Linked DNA regions of Thalassoglobus sp. JC818. The protein of the gene in region 1 binds, or shares a complex with, the protein of each later gene. Links are inferred from orthologs where the notes say so. Each region holds a gene or a part of one and is shown in the gene's direction. Other genes may lie near its edges.

Region 1 (5,943 bases):
CAACTGACAGAAGCGATGACCGAACCATTAGAGTCGACTGCCGTCGCCATTTGTGTATTCCTGACATGGAATCCAGAGCGCGAACACTTTGTGCGCATGATGATTGAGTCCGGAGTTGGCGTTCGATGTTATTTGATCGTTGATTCACGAGATGAAATCGGGCTCCCGAACGATTTGGACATCGCGGTCATTGATCCTCGAAATCCATCGGCATTGGAAGGGATCGAGCAATGATCGAGGCTCCTTCTGATGCCCGAGGAATGTTGACTCAGCAGCGAATTGCAGCCATCGGGATTGTTTCAGTTCAGGCGATCACTCTGGGTGCACTGATGGATGCGCCAGGGCTGGCTGGGTTTGCGGTGCTGTTGGCATTGGTCAATTTTCCCGTGGTCCGACGCGGACGACTGATCTCGATCCGGACGAAGCACTGGGTGGCGATGGTCGGCGTCCTCTTCTTTCTGAAGTACTCGTTTGCTCCTCGAGAATTCGAGTTTCGCTTCGCATTCTTGATGACCGAACTGGCTTACGAAGTGGCCACGTTTTGTTTAGTTGTAGAACTGATTTCCTTATACCGATTACAAAATCGATCGCGGCTGCCGCTGAACTTTCTCGCATTTGCGGTCGTTGGGATGATTTTCACGGGCAATGTGCGATTGAGCCCGAATCGTCGACTGGCGATGTTGATTCTCGTCCAGCTGTTTGTAATTTTCTGGGCTTGGTTTGCGACCTCGAGTCGGCGACAAATTCGAAACTCTTCGGCCAGGAGTTCATGGTTTCGGACTGGAGTCATCACAACGCTTTTGGTGCTTGCGCTCGTGGGGGGGACTGCGTGTTCTGTGTTGCTGCATCGCAACGAGCGGCGTCTGGAAGATTTGATCTCGACATTTCTGGAGCTCAATCAGGAAGGTCCAGCTCGCGCGGGGTTCTCCGGTCGTGGCAGCCTGGCAGATATCACCAACTGGAAGCAGTCGGAAGAAAACGAGTTAGCGCTTTCGATTCACTCGCCGATCATGCCGGGGTATATGCGAGGGCGGGTGTTCGATTATTTCGAAAGGGACAGATGGACAGTCACTCAGCAAGCGAGACGACTGTTCCAGTCAGAGGTCCCCGATGAAATGACTCTGCAGCATGCGTCGGATCAGTTGTACCTGCCCAAGGGGGAGATCAAAGGTCAATTCTCTGAAATGAAGATCTGGCCTGTTGATCGAAGCACCGCCGGTCATTGTTTCGGAACGCTCGACACAGTCGGGCTCGTGTGTCGAGCATATTCTGTTTACGTCGATCGAAGCGGAATCCTGACACGCCCGGACGATGATCTTGTTTCTCCATACATGCTTTTCCGGCAGCCATCTCGAACGCCCTCGCGACTCCCGGTTTCGAGTGATTTTCTACAGCTTCCGGAATCAATCGATGAGCGTGTCTTTTCGGTTGCAGAGACAATCTTCGATGATGAGTCCCGACCGGGTGAGAAAATCCGCGGCGTCAAAGAGTTTTTCTTGGAGAACTTTCAGTACCAACTCGGATTTAATGCACCGCCAGGGGAAGACCGACTTGGTTACTTTTTGTCGGAGCGAGTTCCGGCCCACTGTGAGTACTTCGCGACAGCGACTGCGGTTCTTCTGAGGATTGGCGGTGTTCCGTCGAGGTATGTTACAGGCTATCTCGCTCAGGAAAAGAACTCCGTTGATGGTCAATGGAATGCAAGGCGAAAGGATGCTCACGCCTGGGTGGAAGCTTACGACGCTGATCTCGGACGTTGGGTGATTGTGGAGTCCACTCCCGCTGAAGGAGTTCCGAGTCCGACGTCAGTCTCGGTCTGGACTCAACGACGTGAAGCATTCAACCAATATGTTCGATCCATGCAGGAAGCTGCCCGACGCGGCCAATATGCTTCTCTGGCAATGATGTTTGTACAGCCAGTGTTGTGGGGCATTGCCGGTCTCATTGCCTTGAGTGCCATTGGGGTCGCACTTCAGCGATTGCTCAGCGTCTCGCTGCGACGGACTGCGAAGACTGAAGCGGTGACTGCGCTCTCTCAGGAGCGAGTGCGAATGGACTTATTCGTGGCGAAGTATGGACTCATCAGGTCTCCCAGCGAAACATTGTTGGCCTTCGCTAATCGGGTTGAAACGGACCCGACAGTGATCAATCGGGAGCGCGTAGCGGACTGGTATCGAAGCTATTCCACATTCCGGTTTCGTCCTCGTCAGCCCGATGTAGACCTGACAGCGTTACAGTCGGAAGGTGAACGAATCATCGCGTCCGGGGTGGGGAAGTCTGCGACTCAAAAAACGGAAGTTGAAAATGTTTGATGACTTGCTCGGGAAGACAATCGTTCTGGATATGGCCAGCCCGTACGTGTTCATCGGGACACTACAAGCTGCCGACGACTTGTTTCTCGTATTGGTCGATGTGGATGTCCACGATCTGCGAGACAGTAGCACGAATCGTGAAACCTACGTTCATGAAGCGAGAGTGCATGGTGTCACGCCGAACCGTTCTCGAACCCTCGTTTACCGCAATCAAATTGTCAGCATGTCGCTGTTAGACAATGTCCATGCGGAATAGGGTTGTTTCAAATGCAATGAAGCTGATGTGAACGGGGCGAAGCAGTGATCAAGGAAAAATCGTGACCGTGCGAGTCCGGAGTGTGTCGAATTTTGAGCGATCTGTTCAGGTTTGAGAGTCGTCGAAGTTGATGTGAGCAGAGATTCGGCGGAAATCATGGAGACGTAAAACCCAGTCCTTTTCCGAGTAGAAACAGTCTGATACAACACTCGAAACTCTTTCTGCGTGAGACAAAGACAATGACTGAATTGGCGAAATTAGCGCTCTCTGATGGGACAGTCTTTACTGGACGGCGTTTCGGTGCTGAAGGCGAACACTTCGGTGAAGTCGTTTTCAACACGAGCATGACTGGCTATCAGGAGATTCTGACTGATCCTTCGTACAACGGCCAAATTGTCACGATGACTTACCCGATGATCGGGAATTATGGCGTCAACCGGGACGACGTCGAACGTGACCGACTTGCCCTGAAGGGGTTTGTGGTCAAGGAGTTGTGCCGCGAACCGAGCAGCTACCGGATGACAATGTCTCTCGACGACTACTTGCGCGAGAACGGAGTCATCGGGATTGAAGGTGTTGATACCAGAGCTCTCGTCCGTCGAATTCGAAGCGACGGAGCCATGACCGGCGTGCTTTCAACAATCGATCTCGATGATCAATCGTTGATCCAGAAGGCCCAGCAAAGCCCGCATCTGGTGGGGCAAGATCTCGTTAAGGAAGTCATGCCCGGTGCGAAAAGCGAATGGAGCGATGGTCTCCACGAGATTTCGCAATCAGAGTTCACGCCTCAAGCTTCGACAGAAGCGTGCGACAAGGCTTATCACGTTGTGGCTGTCGACTACGGAATGAAGTGGAACATTCCACGCCATCTCAAAGAGATGGGTTGCCGTGTCACAATCGTTCCCGGGAATGCAACCGCAGAGGAAATCCTGGCTCTTGAGCCGGATGGGGTGTTCCTGTCGAACGGTCCCGGAGATCCTCGTCCATTGCTTTACGCTGTCGAAGCGATTCGTGGACTCCTCGGTAAGAAACCGGTCTTCGGAATCTGCCTCGGGCAACAACTCCTGGGAATGGCCCTCGGTGGCGAAATCTACAAGCTGAAGTTCGGACATCGCGGAGCCAATCAGCCAGTTCTGAACAAAGAGACCGGACGCGTTGAAATTACATCACAGAACCACGGATTTGCTCTCGATATCAATACGCTTCCTGAGGGAACAGAAATCACTCACGTCAACCTGAACGATCAGACGGTCGAGGGAATTCGCCATCGCGATCTGAAGGCGTTTGGTGTGCAGTACCACCCCGAAGCTTCGGCTGGACCACACGACAGTGCCTATCTCTTCGGTGAGTTCCGCAAGATGATGGCGAACTGAAGTTGTTCGCTTTCGATGGCTTAGACTTTTGAGCTTTCATTTATACCGCATTGTCGGGGCACGAGAGTTTCGTCAAGCAGGTGAAAGCAATCCCGGAATTTGATGCCTCGAGTACAGATATCTTTCAATGAATGGCCCTGACTTGGGCGCAACAATTGTGAACCAATTCTAGAACTCAGCGGAAACAACACATGGCACTTGAAAAATCTCTCATCCTGCTCAAGCCGGATGCTGTTCAACGTCGTCTTTGCGGGGAAATCATCTCCCGACTTGAGAAAAAAGGTCTCAAACTCGTCGGGATGAGGATGCTCGTCGTGACGAAAGAGCTTGCTGCCAAGCACTACGAAGAACACGTTGAGAAGCCTTTCTATCCACTCCTCGAAGAATTCATCACTTCCGGGCCAGTGGTGGCCATTGTCGTTCAGGGACCAGAAGCGGTTTCTGTTGTGCGTGGAATGATGGGTAAGACAAACGGTCGCGAATCTGCGCCAGGAACAATCCGTGGAGACTTTGGACTGTCACGGCAGGTGAATCTGATTCACGGAAGCGATAGCCCCGAAGCTGCCGATCGCGAAACTGCGATTTATTTCCAGCCAGAAGAGCTGGTTGAGTATGCCCCATCGCTGGATAGCTGGGTGTGTGCCAGCGACGAGCTCTAAGCATTGCCGCTTTCGACTTTTGAGCGACATTTGCTGATGACGTTGATGGTGAACGACAAGTTCAAACAGCTGTGAGTGACAAAGAAAAACGGCGGTCAGAAAGTTCTGACCGCCGTTTCTTTTTATTGCGTTGAAGTCTGTGCTTGATTGGAGTGGGTGACAAGTCTGTCAGCAAGTCCATTCAAGGCACAGTCGGCAGAGCTTGCCTTAGACTTCTTTCGAGTCGATCCAGCTCATCATGCTGCGAAGTTCGCGACCGACTTTTTCGATCATGTGGTCACGCTCACGTCGACGAGTTGCATGGAATCCCGGGCAGTTGGCTTTGTTTTCGAGAAGCCAGTTGCGGGCGAAGGTTCCGTTCTGGATTTCTTCCAGAACTCGCTTCATTTCCTTCTTGGTTTCTTCAGTCACGATACGAGGGCCGCTGGAGTAGTCTCCGTATTCAGCTGTGTTCGAAACACTGTACCGCATGTAGTTGAGGCCACCTTCGTAGAAGAGGTCGACGATCAACTTGAGTTCGTGCATGCACTCAAAGTAGGCCATTTCAGGCTGGTAGCCTGCTTCGACGAGCGTTTCGAAACCAGCTTTGACGAGTGCGCTGACACCGCCGCAAAGAACAACCTGTTCACCGAAGAGGTCGGTTTCGGTTTCTTCTGCGAATGTGGTTTCGATGACGCCACCACGAGTTCCGCCGATCCCTTTCGCGTAGGCCAGAGCGAGGCCGCGTGATGTTTCGGAAGATCCGGGGTACATCGCGATCAGAGACGGAACACCGCCACCTTTGACGTACTCGCTGCGAACGAGGTGTCCTGGGCCTTTAGGGGCCACGAGACCAGCGTCAACACCTTCTGGTGGAATCACTTGGCCGAAGTGAATGTTGAATCCGTGTGAGCAGAGGAGCAGGTTGCCCGGTGAGAGATTGTCTTTGACGTAGTTGCGAAAGATGTCGCCCTGAACTTCGTCTGGCAGCAGCATGTTGACGAGGTCGCCGGCAGCAGCAGCTTCGTCAACTGGAAGCGGATCGAAACCGTGGCTGACAGCCAGGTCGTAGTTCGCACTTCCTTTACGTTGACCGATGACGACGTTGCAGCCGCTATCTCGCAGGTTTTGTGCTTGAGCGTGCCCCTGGCTTCCGTAGCCCAAAATGGCAATCGTTTTGCCTTTGAGCAGTGAGAGGTCCGCATCGTCATCGTAGTAAACTTTGGCTGCCATGTTATCGCCTTAGGTCAAAGAGTTTGTGTAAAGAAGATGCCGTCTGAACAGAGAGTTTCTGTTCGCTCGACAAGATGCCGATGAAAACGGCAAATCATTTGTGTGGAGCACTCGAGGGTGCGTGAGCCACT
Region 2 (6,922 bases), on another replicon or contig:
AAGTGATAGCAGGGATCAGTGTTGAAGTAGACGGACAACCGCTCATCGTGACGAATTCCAGCGACGATGACCGTTTCGCTTGCACTGTCTGCAAACTCCCATTTGATGCGGGCGGATCGGAATTCTTCGAAGAGGTCTTCGCGGTCGGCTTCGTTGCGTGCCATTGCGATCAATTCAGTCGGAACATTCTCGTTAACTGGCCCGGGCATCTGACGTTCTGGTCGCTTTTGCTGGAATGCCCATCAAGTCGGTGTTATTCTCATCTTCAGCTAGTCCATTCAACTCGACAAGTACCCATCACTGATGAATTGAGCGGTTTTCAAAAAACGCAGATTCATCGAAAAACTGGTGGAGACAAGGTCTATCATTCAGTTAGGCAATTCGTTGTCTCGAAATTGTCTGATCGAAGCCTATGAGAAGTACGACGATAACATCGACCGCTGTCGCTCCTGATTTTCCGGTTTCTTCCGGAGAAATTCAGACGATCGATTTCCAGCGGATCGGCGAAGTCGACAGAAAACACACGCTGCTGGCTGAGTATCTTCAACTCAAAGGCTTTGATGGGCTGTTGATCCGCGATCCGGCCAACTTTTCCTGGCTGACTGACGGAAGCAGCAATCTACACGCACGAGGCACCGATGTCTTCGCGACCGTCATGGTCACCGCTGACGCGCGGGTTGTGCTTTGCAACAACGTTGACTCGGGGCAGTTATTCGATCGGGACTTGTCAGGTCTTGGGTTCCTGCTGAAAGAGCGGCCATGGACCGAAGATCCGGGGAAACTCGTTCACGATGTCTGTCGGGGAAGAGTAATCGCCTGCGATGTCCCGTTAACGGGAACGACGAACGTTCGCGATGATTTGCAGTCGTTTCGTCTGCACTACTCAAAAGTCGAGCACGATCGCTTTGCTGAACTGGGACTCGCAGTTGCTCATGCTGTTGAAGCGACTGGCCGAAATTTTCAAATCGGCTCTTGCGAAGCTGAGATCGCCGGTCATCTGTCGCATCGCTTGATCAAAAACGGAATCGAACCCGTTCGCATGCAAATCATGGCAGATGGTCAAGGTTGGCGATATCGGCATTGGACTCACGGCAACGACAGAGTCGAACGACACGTCGTGATTTCAGCCACCGGGCGCCGTCGCGGTCTGCATGTTTCTACTTCTCGGACTGTTTGTATCGGAGAACCTTCGAGCGAGCTTCAGGAAGTCCATCACCTGGCGACTCTTGTTCAGGCGACAGGTGCTTATTTCTCGCGAGCAGGCTGGTCGATGTCTGAAACGTGGCCGCGCGTCGGTCGCATCTATGAGAAGTTTGGAGTGCCTGACGAATGGCGATCCGCAGATCAGGCGGAACTGATGGGCTATCGCGATTCGGAAATTCGCATGGTTCCCGGATCAGATCACAGGTTCGAAAACGGGCAAGTCATCTGCTGGCATCCCTCAGTTCGTTCAGGTTTGGCTGCCGATACGATGCTCGTCCGCGAGGGAGCTGCCGAGAATCTCACCCCTGCAGAAAGCTGGCCAATGCTCTCTGTCGAGGTGAAAGGAACTCAAATCGATCGCCCCGGAATTCTGGTTCGCAGCTGAATCGCAAGTGCTCCACTGGAGAATTCACAAAAATTCTCAGATGATGAGACCGCTTGAAGTGCTGTCATTCGTGGGTCATTCTGTTGAATTCACGGGCGGAAGCGGTCTGATCGCTTGAATCGCTCGATAAGCTTGGTAGCTTCTCAGAAATTTGCGCAATTCCGAGGATCGAATTGCACAAACAGGATGCGCAGGGAGAGTTGGTTCCCTGTGCGCGATGGATTGGCTTCGCATCGGACGATCTTTCTGTATGAAATGTTGCAGAGAAACTGCGGTGCGAGATCCCAGCCAAACGGAGCAGTTTCAGACTCGCTCCTGTGTCGCTGGGAGACATCGCAGAAGTCAACGAGTAGTGCGAATCAAGATGTGACGCAGTTTCGCCCCTGAAGGAATTGTCGCGACGGACAAGAGCAATTCAGGAGTGAGAAGCCGGTAAGAAAGAGGAACCACGTGCCCAAACGCGAAGATATCAAAAAGATCTTGATTATCGGCTCAGGCCCGATTGTTATCGGCCAGGCATGCGAGTTTGATTACTCGGGAACGCAGGCATGTAAAGCCCTCCGCGACGAAGGCTACGAAGTTGTCCTCGTCAATTCGAATCCCGCCACCATCATGACCGATCCTCAGACGGCGGATCGGACCTACATCGAGCCCATCACCTGGCAGTATGTGGCCAAAATTCTGGAGCGTGAACGTCCAGACGCACTCCTGCCGACTCTCGGCGGACAAACAGGGTTGAACACCGCGATGGATTTGCATCGTCGCGGAATTCTTGATCAACTCGGCGTTGAGATGATCGGGGCTCGCTCGGATGTCATCGCGAAAGCTGAAGGCCGCGAATCGTTCAAAGAAGCGATGGTCAAAATTGGCCTCGATGTGCCGCGTTCCATCGTCGTTCACAACATGGAAGAAGCCCGCGCTGCTCAGCGCGAAATCGGTCTGCCGATCATTATCCGCCCAAGTTACACACTGGGTGGAAGCGGCGGCGGAATCGCATACAACAAAGAAGAGTTTGAAGAGAAAGTCCGCAACGGACTGAAGCTGTCTCCGGTCTCAGAAGTTCTGCTCGAAGAATCCGTACTCGGTTGGAAAGAGTACGAGATGGAGGTCATGCGAGATCGCGCCGACAACTGCGTGATCATTTGTGCCATCGAAAACTTCGATGCGATGGGAGTTCATACAGGCGATTCGATCACCGTCGCTCCTGCTCAAACTCTGACCGACAAAGAATACCAGCGGATGCGCGACGCGACGTTCGCCTGCATGCGAGAGATCGGTGTCGAGACCGGTGGATCAAACGTGCAGTTTGCGATTGATCCTCGATCCGGCCGAATGGTTGTCATCGAGATGAATCCTCGCGTGAGTCGCTCGAGTGCTTTGGCATCCAAAGCGACCGGGTTTCCGATCGCGAAAATCGCCGCAAAACTTGCGGTCGGCTACCGACTCGACGAAATCCCGAACGATATTACCCGCGAGACGTTGGCCTGTTTCGAACCAACGATTGATTACGTCGTGACGAAGTATCCTCGCTGGACGTTCGAGAAGTTCCCCGATGCAGATCCAACTCTGACCGTTCAGATGAAATCGGTCGGTGAAACGATGGCCATTGGTCGGACCTTTAAAGAGTCGTTCCAAAAGGCGTTGCGTGGGCTTGAGATTGGCCACTTTGGGTTCGGCGGCGGGAAAAAAGATCTGTGGGGAACCGACAAACAACCAGAGATCGAAGAGATTCGCAGCAAGCTCGCAACACCGAATTCCGAACGTGTCTTTTACCTGAGATATGCCTTCAAGGCCGGGTTGTCTCTTGAAGAGATCAACCAGCTGACCGGAATTGATCCGTGGTTCCTCTTCCAGCTTCGAGATCTGATTGAGATCGAAGAAGAGATTCGCAAGGTTGGACACCTTCAAGACGTCGAAGCAGAGTTTTTGCGACGGGTCAAACAGGCTGGCTTCTCAGACCGCCAACTTGCTGACTGGTGGCTCACATCTGAGATGGACGTCCGGAACTATCGCAAGAAGCTCGGCGTCACTGCGACGTTCAAGCAGGTCGATACGTGTGCCGCTGAGTTCGAAGCGTACACACCGTATTATTACAGTAGCTACGAAATCGAAAACGAAGCTCCCGGTCCGAATCGCGATCGCAAACGCATCATGATCCTCGGTGGAGGACCAAACCGGATCGGGCAGGGGATCGAGTTCGATTACTGTTGCTGTCACGCAGCCTTCGCGATGGCGGAGCTGGACATTGAAAGCGTGATGGTCAACTCGAATCCCGAGACAGTCTCGACGGATTACGACACGTCAGATCTTCTCTTCTTCGAACCGCTGACGACCGAAGATGTGTTGAACATCTGCGACCAACTCGATCCAGACGGCGTCATTGTCCAGTTCGGTGGTCAGACTCCGCTCAACCTGGCTCGCGGGCTGGAAGCTGCTGGAGTTCCTATCATCGGAACCAGTCCGGACAACATCGACGCAGCTGAGGATCGCGAACGCTTTCAGGAAATCCTCAACAAGCTCGGAATTCGCCAACCTCCAAATGGCACAGCAATCGATGTCGAAGGTGCACGAGCCAGCGCCCAGCGAATCGGCTACCCCGTTCTGGTTCGACCGAGTTACGTTCTCGGTGGTCGAGCGATGGAGATCTGCTACGAGGAAGAAGACCTCGTCCGCTACATGACAGAAGCTGTCGACGCCAGCCCGGATCATCCGGTCCTCATTGACAAATTCCTGCAGGATGCGATTGAAGTCGATGTCGATGCCATTTCAGATGGTGCAACAACGCTCGTCGGCGGTGTCATGGAACACATCGAAGAAGCGGGCGTGCATAGTGGTGACTCAGCTTGTGCGTTGCCGCCCTACTCGCTTCCAGAGCATGTCATCGAAGAGATCAAGAAATCGACTTACGCACTGGCCAAAGAACTTCAGGTTCGCGGACTGATGAACATTCAGTTCGCGATCAAGAAGACTGAAAAAGCAGAGGGGACGAAGTACGACGTCTACATTCTCGAGGTGAATCCGCGAGCTTCACGAACGTCTCCGTTTGTCTCGAAAGCGACCGGTCTTCCACTTGCCTCGATGGCTGCCAAAGTGATGGCGGGCGTTTCGCTGAAAGAGCAAGGTGTCACTGAAGAAGTGTGGCCGACACATACGTCTGTGAAGGAGAGCGTATTCCCATTCTCAAGGTTCTCCGGAGTCGACATCATTCTCGGTCCGGAAATGCGATCGACCGGGGAAGTCATGGGGATCGACGACGACTTCTCAGCTGCATTCGCGAAGAGTCAGCTCGCAGCAGGAGTTGAACTTCCGACGAGCGGAACTGTGTTCATCAGCATGGCAGGGGCTCATAAGTCAGCCATGATTGAACCGGCCAGACGACTCAAGGAACTCGGTTTCCGAATCATTGCGACGATCGGGACAGCAAGAGTTCTTAATGATGCAGGTGTCGAAGCAGACACCGTCAAGAAGGTTCAGGAAGGTCGACCGAATCTGCTCGACATGATGGTCAACGGAGATGTGCAGTTCATCTTCAACACACCAAGCGGCAAGGGAAGTCGGACTGAGGAAGGTCGAATTCGAGCGGCGGCGGTGACCTACGGAGTTCCTTGTGCGACGACACTTCCGGGCTGCGAAGCGATGATTAAAGCACTGGAGTATCTCGACAAGCATCCGACGCCGCGCGTGGAGTCGATCCAGGAATGGCACCTGCAATCAAATTCGACAGACTAACTTCGTCAACGGGAGAATCGGCTTTCATCTGCCAGAAGAGTGTTGTTCGACAATCCCGAAAGTCTGCTTGAGCAAAGAAGCTTCCGAAGTGAAGGCGGGAACCGTCATGTCCAGTGATTCGTTCCCGTCGAACGCTGCTTGAGTGATTCACGAACGACGCAAGTGCGGCACGATGACACAATGCCCATTGCGCTCAACGCAGAAGATTCTTCGTGCCATTCTACTCGACATTTGAGCAGGTGTTGTTTGCGATGCTGAAGCGACGAGGTCGCATCTCAGAATGCGCAGATCCCGAATGAGAGCATTCGCTGCAAGCGCAACCCGATCGACACGAGACGTGGTAAGCGTTCGAGATCCGGAGCTGTGAAGATCGTCTTCCTACACAATGCAGGTCGAAATCAATTCACCTTCCTGGATGATGATGGTCTCATCCGAATTCCGAATTTGAGTCGCGCAATCCATGATTGTCGACATCTGCCCAACAGTCCTCTGTGCATCTTCCAGGGCAACGTTTTCCACAATGGGAAACCAGTCCCCGTTCGTGAACAGAAAGACTGAGAACTCGCCTCCGTGTGCGGCCGAATCCATCCCGGTTCGGCCGGTAGTTCGCTGATTCAACTTCTCGCTCCAAGAAGAGTTTCAATGAGAGAGGTACGCTACGGGGAAACTATGTCCATTAGTCAAACCACGTCACTCTCAAAATGAGAGAGTAGTGATAGCAAGAATTGACTGTTTTGGATGCGTTAAAACCCCACTTTTTTCGCTAACTTAGAGAAAATTGAGTGAAGACATCTCTCCAGAAAGTGACCCGCCTCAGAGATGCCTATCTGGACACTAGGTCGCGATTGTGACAGTGGTCGGGATTTTTCGAGAATTTTCGAAATCTCACACGGTCATCGAGTCTCAATTGATGCGATTTGGCCACGTTTACAGCGGAATGTCGCCAGTTCGAAACAGAGATTGCGCCTACTGCGAGTGTTAGAAACTGCCGTGAGCATGAGCGCACCGAAATTCTTCCGTTAAGAATTTCCGGTGGAGAAAATCGAGCGACAGGCTCACCGATCAAGCAAGTCGGCTCGGGATTTATTCGACCAGGTTGTCCAGTTCATCGAGCTTGAACCGCACGGAGACGATGTACGGTTCTTCGCCAGCAGTCCAGTGGCCGTATGTAGTCGCCACGAAAGTCCCATCGGGAAGGATTTCGACACCGGGATAAGCACAGTCAGCCCCGTGTGTGTTGTCCATGAGACGCACCCGATAATCTCCCTCACCGCCGGAGCGAAGTTGCTCGTACGAGCCAACCCAAGCCACCCAATCTCCTCGAGTCGGGCTCTCGTGAGCCATGTCGCGGAATGAAATCACCAGCCGCCCATCGGGAGAATACTTCGCTGTATGGCGATCTCCAGTCAATGAAGCAGGGAGTTCAACCGAACTCGACCATGTCTCGCCAGCATCGGAGCTGAAGATGATGTGCGAATTTCGAGTTCGGCTGTTCTCACGCAGAAGCAAGGCAAGTTCGCTCCCATCGGGAGAGAAGACAGCCCCCGGTTCACACAAATGTAAATCAGATCGTGCGAGGATCGCTTCGGGGCTCTCCCAGGTTAA

Evidence for each region.
Region 2: the proteins of carA (region 1) and carB are in contact, whole or in part, in a solved structure (PDB 1KEE), measured with the Escherichia coli proteins. The link is inferred for Thalassoglobus sp. JC818 from one-to-one orthologs.

The regions. Positions count from the first base shown.
Region 1 is NZ_JBFEFI010000003.1:350,834-356,776, forward strand. The notes cover bases 2,068-4,874. They hold carA (glutamine-hydrolyzing carbamoyl-phosphate synthase small subunit), read left to right. Parts: upstream 2,068-2,807; coding sequence 2,808-3,941; downstream 3,942-4,874. Other genes in these bases: AB1L42_RS09285 (transglutaminase domain-containing protein), read left to right, coding at 2,068-2,312; AB1L42_RS09290 (hypothetical protein), read left to right, coding at 2,305-2,568; ndk (nucleoside-diphosphate kinase), read left to right, coding at 4,133-4,600; ilvC (ketol-acid reductoisomerase), read right to left, coding at 4,808-4,874. Outside these bases: AB1L42_RS09280 (DUF58 domain-containing protein), read left to right, coding at 1-234; more of AB1L42_RS09285, read left to right, coding at 231-2,067; more of ilvC, read right to left, coding at 4,875-5,812. UniProt on the Escherichia coli protein: Small subunit of the glutamine-dependent carbamoyl phosphate synthetase (CPSase).
Region 2 is NZ_JBFEFI010000012.1:26,691-33,612, forward strand. The notes cover bases 1,732-5,517. They hold carB (carbamoyl-phosphate synthase large subunit), read left to right. Parts: upstream 1,732-2,038; coding sequence 2,039-5,317; downstream 5,318-5,517. Also shown: AB1L42_RS21535 (hypothetical protein), read right to left, coding at 1-209; AB1L42_RS21540 (M24 family metallopeptidase), read left to right, coding at 413-1,588; AB1L42_RS21550 (hypothetical protein), read right to left, coding at 5,696-5,935; AB1L42_RS21555 (sialidase family protein), read right to left, coding at 6,401-6,922. UniProt on the Escherichia coli protein: Large subunit of the glutamine-dependent carbamoyl phosphate synthetase (CPSase).